One region of the Lysinibacillus sp. HST-98 genome, then DNA from elsewhere that is predicted to be linked to it. Evidence: riboswitches for the same ligand, from Rfam matches in the RefSeq annotation. Region 1 holds a riboswitch; the other holds the start of a gene.
The links. A riboswitch is a leader RNA that binds a small molecule or an ion and turns the genes downstream of it on or off. The one in region 1 is predicted to bind lysine.
Positions count from the first base shown of each region.

Region 2: linked by a shared signal. The riboswitch ahead of JIN86_RS04310 (aspartate kinase) and the one ahead of JIN86_RS22425 (amino acid permease) in region 1 are both predicted to bind lysine.

Region 1 is NZ_JAENHX010000015.1:2,116-9,969, reverse strand. It holds gene JIN86_RS22440 (ABC transporter ATP-binding protein) at 1-710, opposite strand, end outside; gene JIN86_RS22435 (sensor histidine kinase) at 842-1,777, opposite strand; gene JIN86_RS22430 (response regulator transcription factor) at 1,782-2,474, opposite strand; gene JIN86_RS22425 (amino acid permease) at 2,627-4,090, opposite strand; lysine riboswitch at 4,173-4,349, opposite strand; gene JIN86_RS22420 (CynX/NimT family MFS transporter) at 4,527-5,735, shown strand; gene JIN86_RS22415 (hypothetical protein) at 5,797-6,330, opposite strand; gene JIN86_RS22410 (nitric oxide synthase oxygenase) at 6,382-7,428, opposite strand.
Region 2 is NZ_JAENHX010000001.1:852,237-860,090, forward strand. It holds gene sdhB (succinate dehydrogenase iron-sulfur subunit) at 1-33, opposite strand, end outside; gene sdhA (succinate dehydrogenase flavoprotein subunit) at 39-1,793, opposite strand; gene JIN86_RS04300 (succinate dehydrogenase cytochrome b558 subunit) at 1,860-2,468, opposite strand; gene JIN86_RS04305 (YslB family protein) at 2,741-3,175, shown strand; gene JIN86_RS04310 (aspartate kinase) at 3,274-4,500, opposite strand; lysine riboswitch at 4,635-4,812, opposite strand; gene uvrC (excinuclease ABC subunit UvrC) at 4,920-6,710, opposite strand; gene trxA (thioredoxin) at 6,834-7,145, opposite strand; gene JIN86_RS04325 (amino acid permease) at 7,267-7,854, opposite strand, start outside.

The DNA of each region.
Region 1 (7,854 bases):
TTTTTCCCATCACTTACGATCACTTCGGTATAATTTACCTGATCACGATTAATAGTATCCATTGCTACCTCAGTGATGAGCCTTCCATTCTTAATAACACCTATTGTATCGACCAATTGTTCTATTTCAGCCAAAATATGACTAGAGATAATAATAGTTATGCCGTACTCCTTACAAAGCATCTTGAAAAGCTCTCTTAACTCCTTTATCCCAACTGGGTCCAATCCATTAATTGGTTCATCTAATATAAGTAACTCTGGCTTTGTAATGATGGCTCTTGCAATGCCTAATCTCTGTTTCATCCCAAGAGAAAAATCTTTAACCTGCTTATTCTCTGTATTGGTTAACTTTACTAAATTAAGAACATGTGCAATTTCTTTCTTATCATAATAACCCATGTATTCACAATGTAATTCCAGGGTCTCACTAGCCGTTAATTTTTCATAGAAAATAGGATATTCAATAATTGTTCCCATTCTTTTTAGTAATTCATAGGATTTGTCTGTCAATTTCTCCCCTAAAATTTCTACATCCCCACTAGTAGGCTTCGTTAGATTAGTTAGCATCTTCATAACAGTGGTTTTACCTGCACCATTGGGACCTAAAAATCCATAAATCTCCCCCTTCTTAACGTTCATATTGACAGCTGAAACAACTTCTTTTCCATCATAAACTTTCGTAAGCTGATTTGTTTTTACAATGTATGTCATGTAATTCTCTCCCTCAATTGTGACTAGCTTCATTATAAAAAATGAAACTCTCTATTTTATTACTGCATTCTTACAAATTTCTTAAGTAAAAAAGCCTGCAAAGCCTTAAAGCTTTACAAGCACAATTGGATTCAATACATCATTCGTTTTAGCGAAATGGTAAAAGTAGTTTTTTCATTAGGAATACTCGATAACCGGATGGAGCCATTCATTATTTCTACTAGCCGCTTTGTAATCGTTAGTCCCAAACCACTGCCTTGAAAAGATTTATTTCGAGAATCCTCAAGTGTATACATCCTTTCAAATACGCTATCGATATGATATTCATCAATACCCTTGCCACAATCCCACACATCAATATCAATATTGGCTTCTTCATGTCTTACGGTAATTCCAATTACATTGCCATCTGCTCCATACGCAATAGCATTAGACAGTAGATTGTTTAGAACCCTATTTAATGCTTCTTCATTACCAAGGGCATACATGGGGCTTGTAGGAATATCAATATTAATATCTAATCCCATTGAAGTAACCAGATCGTAAAAAGACAAAATATTTTTACGGCATATTTCACTGACATTGATTTTAGTGATTGGATAATCTGTGTCCCCAGCCTCTAATTTTGCCAAGTCAAAAAATGTATGGATAATTTTTAACACTTCTAATGTTTTAGCATGTACACCTGTAAGTAATCGTTGGCGTTCTTCGTCACTCATCGCATTTTGAAGTTGAAGCATTTCAATATAGCCAAGTACAACGGTTAAAGGTGTTTTAAGATCATGCGAAATATTGGCCAACATCTTTTTCATGGAATTTTCCATTTTACGATGCGTAGCCTGGATTTTTTGATGCTGATCTAGCAAAGCATTCAGTGTAATAAGTAACTGTTGAATTTCTGAATTTGTAGTTGTTACTAGAATCTTTTCATATGTCTGTTCATTTACAATTACGTGTAGTTTACTATGAATGTATTGGATAGCGCGTTCTTGTTCCCTCTTGACTTTCCATTGAAAAATTAGGACTCCGATTAGCAATACAATTATTATTAATAGAAATATCATCATATTTTTATCCCTCAAACTTATAGCCGATTCCCCATAGAGTTTTAATATACTGAGGATTTGATGGATCATCTTCTATTTTTTCACGTAGTCTTCTGATATGTACATTTATAATATTTTCATCTCCGTAATAGGCATCTTTCCATATCATCTGATAAATTTGCTCTTTGGTAAAAACCCGTTGACGATTTGTCACAAACAATTTTAAAATGGAAAATTCCTTTGATGTCAGCTTTATCTCTTGTCCACTCTTTGCTATTGAGAAATTAACGATATCTATCTTTAAATTATCAATTTCGAGGACCTCTTGCTTTTGTTCAGCTTGACTAGAGTATTTCGTCGCTCTTCTGATAACAGCCTTTACACGTGCTGAAAATTCCAGCATAGAAAAGGGTTTAGCGATATAATCATCTGCCCCTAATCCTAAGCCCAACGCTTTATCAACATCACTGTCTTTTGCAGACATAATAATGATAGGAAGTGCTGCCTGCTCTCTAATAATCTTTAATACTTCCAATCCATTTAATTTAGGAATCATAATATCTAAAATGACCAAATCAAAGGTATTTTGCAAACAATTATGTAATGCCTCTTCGCCATTAGTCGCTGTTGTGACATTGAAACCTTCCATCGTTAAGTAATTATCAACCATTTCACGAATGGCTTCATCGTCTTCTACAAGTAAAATATGCTTTTGCACTATCATGCACCTCTCCTATCAAACCCAATTTCCATATGTATATTACATTACCATATTTATGATGTTTGATTAGAGAGATTTTGTTTATGAGTGTTGAAAAAAGAACTGCCCCATAAACCATCACTCTTAGGTTTACAGAACAGCCCTATTATTTAATCTTCAACTTTTAAATCACAATCTTTAAGTGGAAGCATTTTTGTTTTGTGCTTTATTTTATAGCCCAACCATAATGCTAAAAATAATGGAATCCCAATATACGAAACAAGCATACCGTACCAATCAATCTTATCGCCTGTAAAGGCTGTGTAATTTTGTCCAATGACTACAATCATACAAACTGTAAAAGCAAATAGTGGTCCAAACGGATATAATTTGGCTTTATAAGGTAATAACTTTGGATCCAAGCCCTGTGCATCAAACGCTCGGCGGAAACGATAATGACTAAACGCAATACCTAGCCATGCAATAAAGCCAGACATTCCAGAAGCATTTAATAGCCAGATATATACCACTCCATCGCCAAAGAAGGATGCCAAAAATGCTAAACAGCCTACAGCTAATGTTGCCATAAGTGCATAAATCGGAATACCTCTACGACTTAGCTTTGCAAAAAATTTAGGTGCATGTCCATCCACTGCTAATTGCCATAGCATACGAGAAGATGCATATAGTCCTGAATTTCCTGCTGACAGCATAGCCGTTAAAATAATGGCATTCATTAAAGAAGCAGCAAAGGCAATACCTAGACGGTCAAACACTAGTGTAAACGGTGATACTGCGATATCTTCTGATAACAAACGTTCGTCTGTAAATGGAATCAACATCCCGATTGCACCAATCGCTAAAATATAAAACAATAGAATACGCCAAAATACAGATTTAACAGCCTTCGGAATATTTTTACCAGGATTATCTGTTTCACCAGCTGTAATTCCTAGTAATTCTGTCCCTTGGAATGAGAATCCTGCAGCTAGGAAAATACCAAATGTAGCAAGGAAGCCACCATGGAATGGCCCATCACTAACAAAGAAATTAGTAAAACCTACAGGAGCCTGCCCACCTAAAATACCAAAAATCATTAGTAAGCTAATGATAATAAAAACAATAACCGTTGCTACTTTAATCATGGCAAACCAATATTCACTTTCACCATAACTTTTTACGGATAGTAAATTAAACGTCAATACAACAGCAATAAATAATACTGTCCAAAGTGCTGATGAGCTTTCTGGGAACCAATATTTCATAATTAATGACACAGCAGCAATTTCGGCAGCAATGGTGATTGCCCAGTTATACCAGTAGTTCCAGCCTAATGCAAAGCCCAAAGCGGGATCTACAAATTTGGTTGCATACGTACTAAATGAACCTGATGATGGCATATAGGCAGCCATTTCCCCTAAGCTTGTCATTAAAAAATACACCATAATACCGATTAAAGCATAGGCAAGCAATGCTCCCCCAGGCCCTGCCTGAGCAATAGCACCTCCACTAGCTAAGAATAGCCCCGTACCAATTGTACCGCCTAAAGAAATCATTGTAATATGACGGCTTTTTAATTCTTTTTTCAGCTTCGGCGCTTTATGTCCGAGCTGATTTACTTTTATTTCACTCACGATATAGCTTCCTTCCTATTTATGAGGCAAAAAAATGCCATCACATATACACTGTGATGGCTACGTTAATCCTCAGTTTTCCCTACATGATAGCTCAACACGTTGTACAAACGTGACAGTTCTGTTCCTTTCGGAGACAGCCCCAGCATGAGGTTTTCAAGTCCCCTCACACTTCGGCAATATTTCCTTTCAGCTAATCTCATCAATGCTTGTCATTTCAATTAGCATACTTATAAATATCGCGACCTCTACCTCAATACAAACATGAGGCATATAATTATTAAATTTATGATGTTTATTATACTAACATAAGACCATAGACATTTCAATACTGCAAGAAATGTTCCGTATTTTATGAATCTTCTACTATTTTTAATAGTGTGATAAAGTGTTATAGTAGTTCAATTAGAATGGTTATTATTAGGGGGGATTTATTTTGACTACAAATGATCATACCACTAGTTATCCAAGTAAAAAAATTAGCTGGACAGGAACAACCTTACTTTTAGTCTTTGGCGTTATCTTTATAGCCTCTACATTACGAATGCCACTAACTGTTGTTGGTCCAATTATATCCTTTATCCGTGAAGATCTTGGAATATCTAATGTATTGGCAGGCTTTCTAACAACGATTCCATTGCTGGCTTTTGCTATTATATCTCCATTTGCACCAGTTGTAGCACGCAAACTAGGGCTTGAGCTAACATTATTTTTATCAACTTTTCTCTTGGCCTTAGGAATTGTCCTACGTTCACTTGGTACGACAGAATTACTTCTATTGGGTACTGTGTTAATTGGCGTAGCCATTTCTTTTGGAAATGTACTAATTCCAGGATTATTAAAATTGAAATTTCCCTATCATGTGGGTTTATTAATGGCCTTTTTCACCATGTCCATGAATTTTACTGCTGGCCTTGGAGCTGGTATTAGCTATCCGATAGCTAATTCATCGTTAGGCTGGCAAGGTGCGCTTTCCATTGCACTCATACTCGTTCTAATTACAATCTTAATTTGGATACCTCAACTAAAGTCAAATTACCCAGAACCAGTTACTACATCTAAAAAGACCAGTACACCTTTATGGAAATCACCTGTTACTTGGGCTGTCACAGGGGCAATGGGTTTACAGTCTTTATTATTCTATACAACAGCAGCGTGGATACCTGAGATTTATATTGCTCAAGGTTTAGCGCCTGATAATGCTGGCTGGATGTTTTCAATCATGCAATTCTCACAAGTACCAATGGCTTTGGCAGTCCCTATTATTGCAGGTAAAATGACTTCTCAACGCCCACTTGTATTGATGTTTACATCCTTCTATTTAGTAGGCTTTGTTGGAGTTGTCATGGAATGGACAAGTCTTGGGGTCCTGTGGATGGTTCTTCTAGGGTTAGCAGGTGGTTCTTCATTCGCCCTAGCAATGATGTTCTTCACTCTCCGTACTCGTACTGCATTTGAAGCAGCAGATTTATCAGGCTTTGCACAATCTTTGGGTTATTTATTTGCCGCAATTGGTCCTATTCTTTTTGGCTACTTGCATGATTTATTTGGTGGCTGGAATATTGCGGGATGGCTCTTTGTCGTTGTAGCAATGTTACTCTTCTTTTGCTCAATGAGAGCCTCTAAGGATGAGTATGTGCATTAACATTAAATAAAGCAGGTGGATTAGATTCCTCCATCTGCTCTATTTCTATAGTGTTTAAACATTACTTAATTGTCGGATTGCGGAGTAATGTTAGCAATTCAGCAAGGCATTCTGATGCTTCATTATTACGAGCTGTTATAGTAGAAAAAATAGGAACAGCCTCTTGTAAAAGCAGATAACTATAAAAGTAATAGCCTACAAAAGCTTGCTCCTCATAGCCCTTTGGCGTTTCTTTCTCCCACTCCTGCTCATCATTATCTTCATTTTCTATCCACAAATAGTTGACGTCTAATAGCTCCTGCATATTTTTAACAGTATTGACTGGGTCGAGATAATCCTTGGTAATAGCATGTGCCACAGCTAAATATAACTGTACCTCTTGTAAGGAGACAACCTCTAATTTTTTACTAGTAAGCTTTTTTAGCAGGACAAGCAAAACCCATGGTGTCACCTGCCACAGTGTACCTTGATGTTCAATTAATTCAGCTAGTTGTGTGTATTGCTCCTGTTCTATCAGCTTAGGAATGGCTGTACCTCTACCATAAGGTGTCGTCAATTGTCTCCATGGGATATTGGGAATTTGCTGATTTAACATAGTAAGCGCCCTCTCTCATCAAAATTGTTGAAAGTAAACAATTCCTTTACACTAATAGCATGGTTTTTGATAAAAATAATTTGGTGTATGATATATATTTACATAGGGTTTATGGAATATGTGAGTTGTGGCAGGGGAAAGTGGTGGGATTAACCATGTCCAGTTGCCAGTAACTTCTCTTCCTGTTGATTTTTCTGCCTCCTCAAACAATTTAAACTGCTGAGCTGCTGTATGATGATCAACAATGCTCACACCCTCTTCTTTAAATGAGTGAAGAACAGCAATATTAAGTTCTACTAAAGCACGATCACGCCAAAGAGACGCTTGTTTGGTTGTATCAAGATTAAAAATCTCTGCAATTGCAGGTAACATATTATAACGATCATGATCTGCTAAATTTCGTGCACCAATCTCTGTTCCCATATACCAGCCGTTAAATGGAGCTGCTTGAAAATCAATTCCAGCCATTTGAAAACGCATACTCGAAATAATAGGTACGGCATACCACTTCATTCCTAATTTCTCCACATCGATTGACTCTGGATGACGGATTGAGACCTCTACTATATTTTCTTCAGGAATTACAAACATTTGAGGAGCACGATTATCCACCTGGATAACGAGTGGTAGTACATCAAAATCAGTTCCTTTACCTTTCCATCCTAACGACTCACACACTTTTGTAAATTTAATGGACTGCGAATCACCAATAATGCCTGCCTCCGTTTCATAGCCAGCATAACGAATTAGTTGATGATTCCAAATCCGTACTCTATCTGAAGCAAACACTGTTATAGTTGGACGGATTTTCCCATGATTTGTCGCATAATCAATATGTTCTAGTAATTTTTGAAAAATAGCCTTTTCATCTAAAGCATCACGTGCATCTACTACATGCAGTGACTGCCAAAACAGACGTCCAATACACTTATTGCTATTTCTCCATGCCACCCGTGCGCCAAAAACTAGCTCCTCTGTTGTTGGGTGATATTCACCTGCATCCTTAACTGCCTGTAATCTATTCTTTAACCAAAGTTCTGATTCATTTTGTTCTGTCTGATATAGACTTAAAAATTGCTGTATCTCCTGTATATTCATATCGATTCCTCCACTTATCCTCATATTAGAGGAACAAAACAACAAGCACCATGAAAATAGTAATTGAAAAAACATACATATTTTATATATGAAATAGTTTGTTCATATTTACTCTATAGACTCTCTTTCTTAAGAGAATGTAAGGGAGAGGGATCCTAACTATTGTAAAAAGTCTACATTAATCATGTAACCTTCATAGTGTTGTAGCAAAGCCATCAATAGAATTTTTGTGAAAGATAAAAGTCTTTCCATTTTAGGCTAATTACATGCTGACGCTTGGCTTTCGCGGTGCGGCTAGCCTCTTTCTGGCTAACCCCGGCAATCAAGTAGTCTTCCTCTTTTATCCCACAAATAAATTGAAGGTATTCACTTATGGATGGCTGTTGTAACTGATTCCCTACTCCACATTGAAAATAAGAGCTTATC
Region 2 (7,854 bases), on a different contig from region 1:
GACCATTCTTCCAGTATTAGCTGCGATTTGCATAACTTTTAGTCTCCTTTCGCAGAGTAGTCGCGTTTACGTGGTGGGATTAATGAAACGTCGACTTCTTGGTACGTGATGATTGGATTACCAGTAGCTGGGTCAAACTTCGCCATTGTTGTTTTTAAGAAGTTCTCATCATCACGGTTAGGGAAATCAGGTTTATAGTGTGCACCACGAGATTCATTACGTAATAGTGCACCTTTTGTCATTACTTTTGCAAGCACTAACATATTTTTAAGCTGACGTGTAAAGTGTGCGCCTTGATTGCTCCATTTTTGCGTATCATTGATGTTGATGTTGTTCCAACGCTCAGTAAGCTCATCAAGTTTTTTCAATGTATCTTCAAGCTGATCATTGTAACGTACTACAGTCATTGTAGCAGTCATCATTTCACCAAGCTCTTTATGCAGTAAGTAAGCGTTTTCTGTGCCTTCCATTTTCATGATAGCATCCCATTTCGCTTGTTCCTCTTTTACACGAGCATCGTAAATCTCTTGTGGAAGATCTTCAGCATGCTTTTTAAGGTGTTTTACATAGTCTACTGCGTTTGGTCCTGCAACCATACCACCGTAGATAGCAGATAATAATGAGTTTGCACCAAGACGGTTTGCACCATGTTGAGAGTAATCACATTCACCTGCTGCAAATAGACCAGGAATTTCAGTCATTTGATTGTAGTCAACCCATAATCCACCCATTGAATAGTGAACTGCTGGGAAAATTTTCATTGGTAATTTACGTGGGTCATCCCCTACGAATTTTTCGTAGATTTCGATGATACCACCAAGTTTAACGTCCAATTCATGTGGATCTTTATGTGAAAGATCTAGGTATACCATGTTTTCGCCATTGATACCAAGTTTTTGGTTTACACAAACGTCGAAAATTTCACGTGTCGCAATATCACGTGGTACTAAGTTACCATAAGCTGGGTATTTCTCTTCTAAGAAGTACCAAGGTTTACCGTCTTTATAAGTCCAAATACGACCACCTTCACCACGAGCTGATTCTGACATTAGACGGTTTTTGTCATCTCCAGGAATCGCTGTTGGGTGAATTTGAATGAATTCACCATTCGCATATGAAGCACCTTGTTGATAAACGATAGAAGCAGCAGAACCTGTGTTAATAACAGAGTTTGTTGTTTTACCGAAGATAATACCAGGGCCACCAGTCGCCATAATAACAGCGTCTGCACGGAATGATTTAATTTCTTCTGTACGCATATCTTGCGCTACGATACCACGACAAACGCCGTCTTCATCGATAATAACACCAAGGAATTCCCAGTGTTCATATTTATTTACTAAACCAGCTACTTCATGAGAACGAACTTGCTCATCTAGCGCATATAGTAATTGTTGACCAGTTGTTGCACCAGAGAAAGCTGTACGGTGCATTAAAGTACCACCAAAACGACGGAAATCTAAAAGCCCTTCTGGTGTACGGTTGAACATAACACCCATACGGTCCATTAAGTGGATAATGCCAGGTGCTGCATCACACATACCTTTAACTGGTGGTTGGTTCGCTAGGAAGTCCCCACCATATACTGTATCATCAAAGTGGATCCATGGAGAATCCCCTTCACCTTTAGTATTTACCGCACCATTAATTCCGCCTTGCGCACAAACAGAGTGTGAGCGTTTTACAGGAACTAATGAGAATAAATCAACTTCAGTACCAACTTCAGCTGCTTTAATCGTTGCCATCAGACCGGCAAGACCACCGCCGACAACAATTATTTTGCTTTTCGCCATGATTATTTCTCACTCCTCTTAAAAAATTGCAATGATTGCATGTGCTCTATCGTAGCTTCTATGGAATTATACAAAAGCTAAAATAGCAGCCACACCAACTACACTTAGAATTACGAAAAGAATGTTTGTTACGTAAGTAGCGATCTTTTGAGACTGAGGAGATTGTGTAATACCCCAGCTTACTAGGAATGCCCATAAACCGTTAGATAAGTGGAAAGTTGCTGATAAAATACCAACAATGTAGAATCCAAGCATGAATGGATTAGCAACAATATTCGCCATCATGTCGTAATCAACGTGTGTGCCAAGTGCTTTTTGAATACGAGTTTGGAAAATATGCCATGCAATGAATATCACTAAGAATACACCCGTAAAACGTTGTAAAGAGAACATCCAGTTACGGTATGTGCTGAAACGTCCTGTGTTTGGTGTAGCAGTGAATGCAATGTAGACACCATAGAATGCGTGGAACATTAATGGAATATAGATGACAATCCATTCAACTAGGATAAGGAATGGAATCTTTTCCATTACTGCGGTAGCATCATTGTAACTTTCTGCCCCGCCTGTTGCTGTAAAGTTAATGAACAGGTGCATCGTTAAAAACAGACCTACTGGAATGATCCCAAGTAGAGAATGTAAGCGACGCCATAAAAACTCTCGATCTTTCGACAAGACTGTTACCCCCCTTAGTACTTAAAATAGCACAACAAAAGAAGTCATCATTTTGTAAATGATACTTCATTGACTGTGTATTTCATCATGGTACAATATTATGACATGTTTATTGTACTCTCAAGAGCTACGAGCGTCAAGGCAACTCGGAGTTTTTCATAGAGCTTATTAAAGAACTAATCTAGTACATGATGCGTCGTTTTTTCTCGAAAAATCTATCATTACTTTATTACCGTTAAATTTTAAGAAAATTCTAAGAAAGAAGGATAACAATGTTAAACACTCCATCTCCTACAATCTCATCATTTGGCTATGAGATCATTCGTGATCATATTCTATCTTCTATACTCGGTAAACATGAAGATGATGTCCTTTATTGGGCAGGTAAAGAGCTTGCTCGCAAGTTCCCATGTAAAAGTCAAGATGAACTTATCGCATTTTTCGCAGATGCCTGCTGGGGTACATTAGAACTCATAAAGGAATCAAAAGATGGACGTATTTTCCAGTTGACAAATGACCCTGAAATTCTGCAAATAAAGCAGCGTAGCTTTAAACTTGAAGCAGGATTTATAGCAGAGCAAATTCAACTAGCTAAAGGCTACCTGACAGAATGCTATAGTGAAAAACGGGAAAAGCAACAATACGTCATGTTTACAGTCAAATGGGACGTTAAAGAACGTATTATGAATACCATTCCCTCAGAATAATTAAAAAGGATTGTCTCCCATTAAAGAATGGGATGACAATCCTTCTTTTTTCTTCCTTTTATTTCGGTCAATTACATAAAATGCTGTTTCTTCTATTATTATATGTAAAGTGCTTGCTCTAAATTAAATTCATCATGGAGAGCATTAGCTGCTTGGATCATATCATCCTGTGGTACAACAACGGACAGTTTTATTTCAGAAGTACTAACCATTTTTACAGGGATATTTTCACGACGTAACCGATCAAACATACGAGCGGCAACGCCTGGATTGGAAGCCATGCCTGAACCAATAATAGAAACTTTTGCTAGTCCAATTTCGAAGTCGGCAAAACTAAATCCGAGTGATAATTTACTATCCTCTAAAACACGTAATGCTTCCGCAAATTCCTCTTTTAAAATGGAAAACGATACAGTTGGCTTCAACCCATCAATAATGGCTTGGACAATAATATCAACATTAATACGGTTCTCTGCAAGCACCGTAAATATATCTGCTAATGAAGCATTCGAAAAAGCATCATACCCTACTGTTAAACGAATAATATCTGATTCAAATGCAACACCACGAACGACTAAATTTTTTTCCATTTCCACTTCCTCCTTCAATAAAGTGCCTACTGATTCTATTAAACTGGAGCGTATAATAACAGGCATTTGAAATTTTTTCGCTAACTCCACCGCACGAGGATGTATGATATGAGACCCTAAATTCGATAACTCCAACATTTCATCATAGGAAATTTCCTGTAGCTTTTGGGCATTTGTAACATACCGTGGATCTGCTGTATAAACACCATCCACATTTGTATACATATCTACTCTCTCCGCTTCCAATGCTATGGCAAGTGCAACAGCAGCTGTTTCAGCTCCACCTTTCCCAAGCATGGTGATATTGTGCTCTTCGTCAATCCCTTGTTCTCCAGCAATAACCACAATTTGTCCCTGTGCAAAGTGTTCTTCCATTCGATTAATATCTATATAGTCGATACGAGCATGCCGATACATACCATCCGTATGTATACCAGCTTGCCATCCAGTTAGAGACACCGCCTCATAGCCTGCTTCCTGCAAGGCGATGGCAAATAAAGCACTTGATAATTGAGAGCCAGTTGACAACACTGCATCTAATTCTCTTTTCGACACATCGTCAGTTAGTTGGTGTACCATCAATTTCATCTCTTTCGCAGTGTGTCCCATTGCTGCAACGACCACTACTACATCCAATCCTTTGTCCTTTTCAGCAATCGCTTTCCTAGCAGCCTCTTGGATTTGTTCAGTAGAAGCTAATGCAGCTCCCCCAAACTTCATCACGATTTTAGCCATTTCTTTCGTTCTCCCTTCCATTTCATGTATTTTACCAAATTACAGGGGGGTAAAACCGTTTCTAGAAAACTAAAAGGCAGCCTCCACATAACGTGAAAGCTGCCTATAACATGTACAATAATCGTAACTTGCGCATGTGTGATAGCTCTCCGAAACGTTTAGAATCGACAGTCTTACATTTCTTAAATGCAAAACCAGTACAACATAGGAACAACAATACTGTACTTCGGCAAGCTCCCCTTTCACACAATATCTCTGGACTTGTCCATCCTCCATCGTGTTACTCTTGAATCTTGCACCTCTATCATCACTTTAAAGTGAATGTATTCAATTCATTAAGCCTTAGCGTAAACAAACTAGTCACACAGTTGGCTCTCCATAACATTGAAAACAATGTTATTTATAACCATAGCACATGCCTATTCCTTTGACAATGATTGTTGCTGAAAATAGCTAAAAATTTGGCTTGCTAAATTAGCGGGCATCCCAGCCTCCTGTAATGCTAGCTCGCTCGCCTCTCGAATTTTTTTGACTGAACCGAAATGTTTAAGCAGCTGTTGCTTTCGTTTTGGTCCTACCCCTTCAATTTGATCTAATACAGATTGAATGGCATGTTTCTCATGCTGTTGACGCAAGAAGGTAATAGCAAAGCGATGGACTTCGTCTTGAATTCGTTGTAATAAATAAAAGCCATCACTTGTACGTTTTAAGCTAATCACTTCTGGTGGATCACCAAACAATAGCTGAGATGTATTATGCTTATCATCTTTGGCTAAACCAGCAATCGGTATAACAAGACCAAGCTCATCTTCTAGTACTTCACGGGCTACTTCCATTTGTCCCTTACCACCATCAATTAAGACTAAATCTGGTAATGGTAGACCTTCCTTTAAAACACGAATATAGCGACGACGTATAACCTCCTGCATTGCACCGTAATCATCATGTTTGGCTGCTGTACGCGTTTTATATTTTCGGTACTCCTTTTTCGCAGGCTTCCCATCAATGAAAACAACCATAGCAGACACTGCATCCGTTCCATGCATATGACTATTATCAAAAGCTTCAATTCGTAAAGGTGCACTAATACCCATTGCTTCACCAAGTGCCTCACAAGCACCAATCGTACGTTCTTCCTGACGCTCTATTAGCTGGAATTTAGCTGCCACAGCAATTTCAGCATTTTTGGTAGCTAATTCAACCAATTCCTTCTTTTGACCTCTTTTCGGTGTGAGCACTTTAATTTCTAATAATTCTGTTAAGATAGCTGCATCAATGGCTTGTGGAATAAAAATTTCTTTTGGCTTAATATGCTCTGGCTTTTCATAAAAGCGCCCAACAAATGTTAAAAATTCTTCCTCTGCATCTTGATAGATCGGGAAAATTGAGACATCACGCTCAATCAGCTTTCCTTGGCGCACAAAGAAAACCTGAACACACATCCATCCTTTTTCAACAGCATAGCCAAAAACATCTCGATTTGTTGTATCACTTGAAACTATTTTTTGTTTCTGCATAACCGTATCAATATGGGCAATTTGGTCTCGGAATTCCTTCGCTCGTTCAAATTCTAGGTTTTCTGCAGCTGCTAGCATTTTAACTTCAAGCTCTTTTTTGACTGTCTCCACACCACCATTTAAAAACTTCGTCATATCCTCAATCATTTCTTGATAAACCTGACCATCAATTTCCTTCACACAAGGTGCTAAGCATTGACCCATGTGATAGTACAAGCAAGCCTTGGAAGGTAATTGAACACATTTGCGCAGCGGATACAATCGATCCAATAGCTTTTTCGTTTCACTTGCTGCATAGGCATTCGGATAAGGGCCAAAATATTTAGCCTTATCCTTTTTTACCTTCCTTGTCGTAATCAGACGAGGATGTTTTTCATTCGTAATTTTTAAATATGGATAGGTCTTATCATCCGTTAACATGACATTATATTTTGGATCATGTAATTTGATGAGATTCAGCTCTAAAATAAGTGCTTCAATATTTGATGACGTCACAATATACTCAAAATCTTCTATTTCACCTACAAGCCTTTGCGTTTTCCCTTCATGTGTTCCAGTAAAATATGATCGTACACGGTTTTTCAGAACTTTTGCTTTACCGACATAAATGATAGTCCCTTGTCGATCCTTCATCAAATAGCAGCCAGGTTGATCTGGTAAAATATCCAGTTTCCGCTTTATTAAATCGTTCATTACCTACCTGCCCCCCTAAGTAAAAATTCCCCTCATTAGAATAATGTTAGTTATTTTCTTTATTATATAACGAAAAAAAGCCGAACACATCAATTGATGGTTCGGCTTTGTGAACTTCATTCATTACGCATGTTTTGCGATAAATGCTTCTAAAGCTTCTTTTGGTTGGAAGCCTACTGTTTTGTCAACTAATTCTCCATCTTTAAATAATAGTAAAGATGGGATTGACATAATTTGATACTGAGCTGCAGTACCTTGATTATTGTCAACGTCAACTTTTACAATTTTAGCCGCACTACCTGCTGCGTCCATTTCTTCAAGAACTGGCCCAATCATTTTACATGGTCCGCACCAAGCAGCCCAAAAGTCTACTAGTACTAACCCTTCTTTAATATCATCCTGGAACGTAGCATCTGTTGCATGTACAATTGCCATTTGAAATCCTCCTTAAGCTTACTATGATTGTAGTATAGCATGGATAAATTCACTTGAGCGAACAATCTGCCTACAATGTATTTTTTATGCAAATCTCTGTCGAACAATCAATACACAGTCATTAGTTGGCTTGATAACGACCTTTCAATACATAGGTTAACGTAATAAAAAGGTAAATAGCTAACGTAATGCCTGTCACGATTATAGATGTGGTAAAAATAATCCCGATTAGAATCGCACTTAACGCCAGTATAGCTACCCAAGTAGTATAAGGGAACCATTTAACTTCATAGGCACTTGTGTGTTCTGCTTGTTTTTTACGTGATTTTAAATGTGCAATCGCAATAATTAACCAAATAAATAACACAGTATAACCAAGTGATCCCATTAGAAAATCAAATGTTTTGCTTCCCGCATATAAAGATAAAATGACCCCTAAATACATCGCTAAAGTACACATTAAAATAGCATATACTGGTACTTTTCGTTTCGATAAATAAGCAAAGATTTTAGGCACACGTCCATCTACAGCCTGGTTATATAGTACGCGTGATGAACCATACAGTCCTGAATTCATTGATGAAATAATGGCAAGTAACACAACAGCGTTCATAATATGGTCTGCCCCTGGAATACCAACCATTTTAAAAACCATGACAAATGGGCTTTCAGGAACCCCATTTACTTCATTCCAAGGAATTAAGCTTAC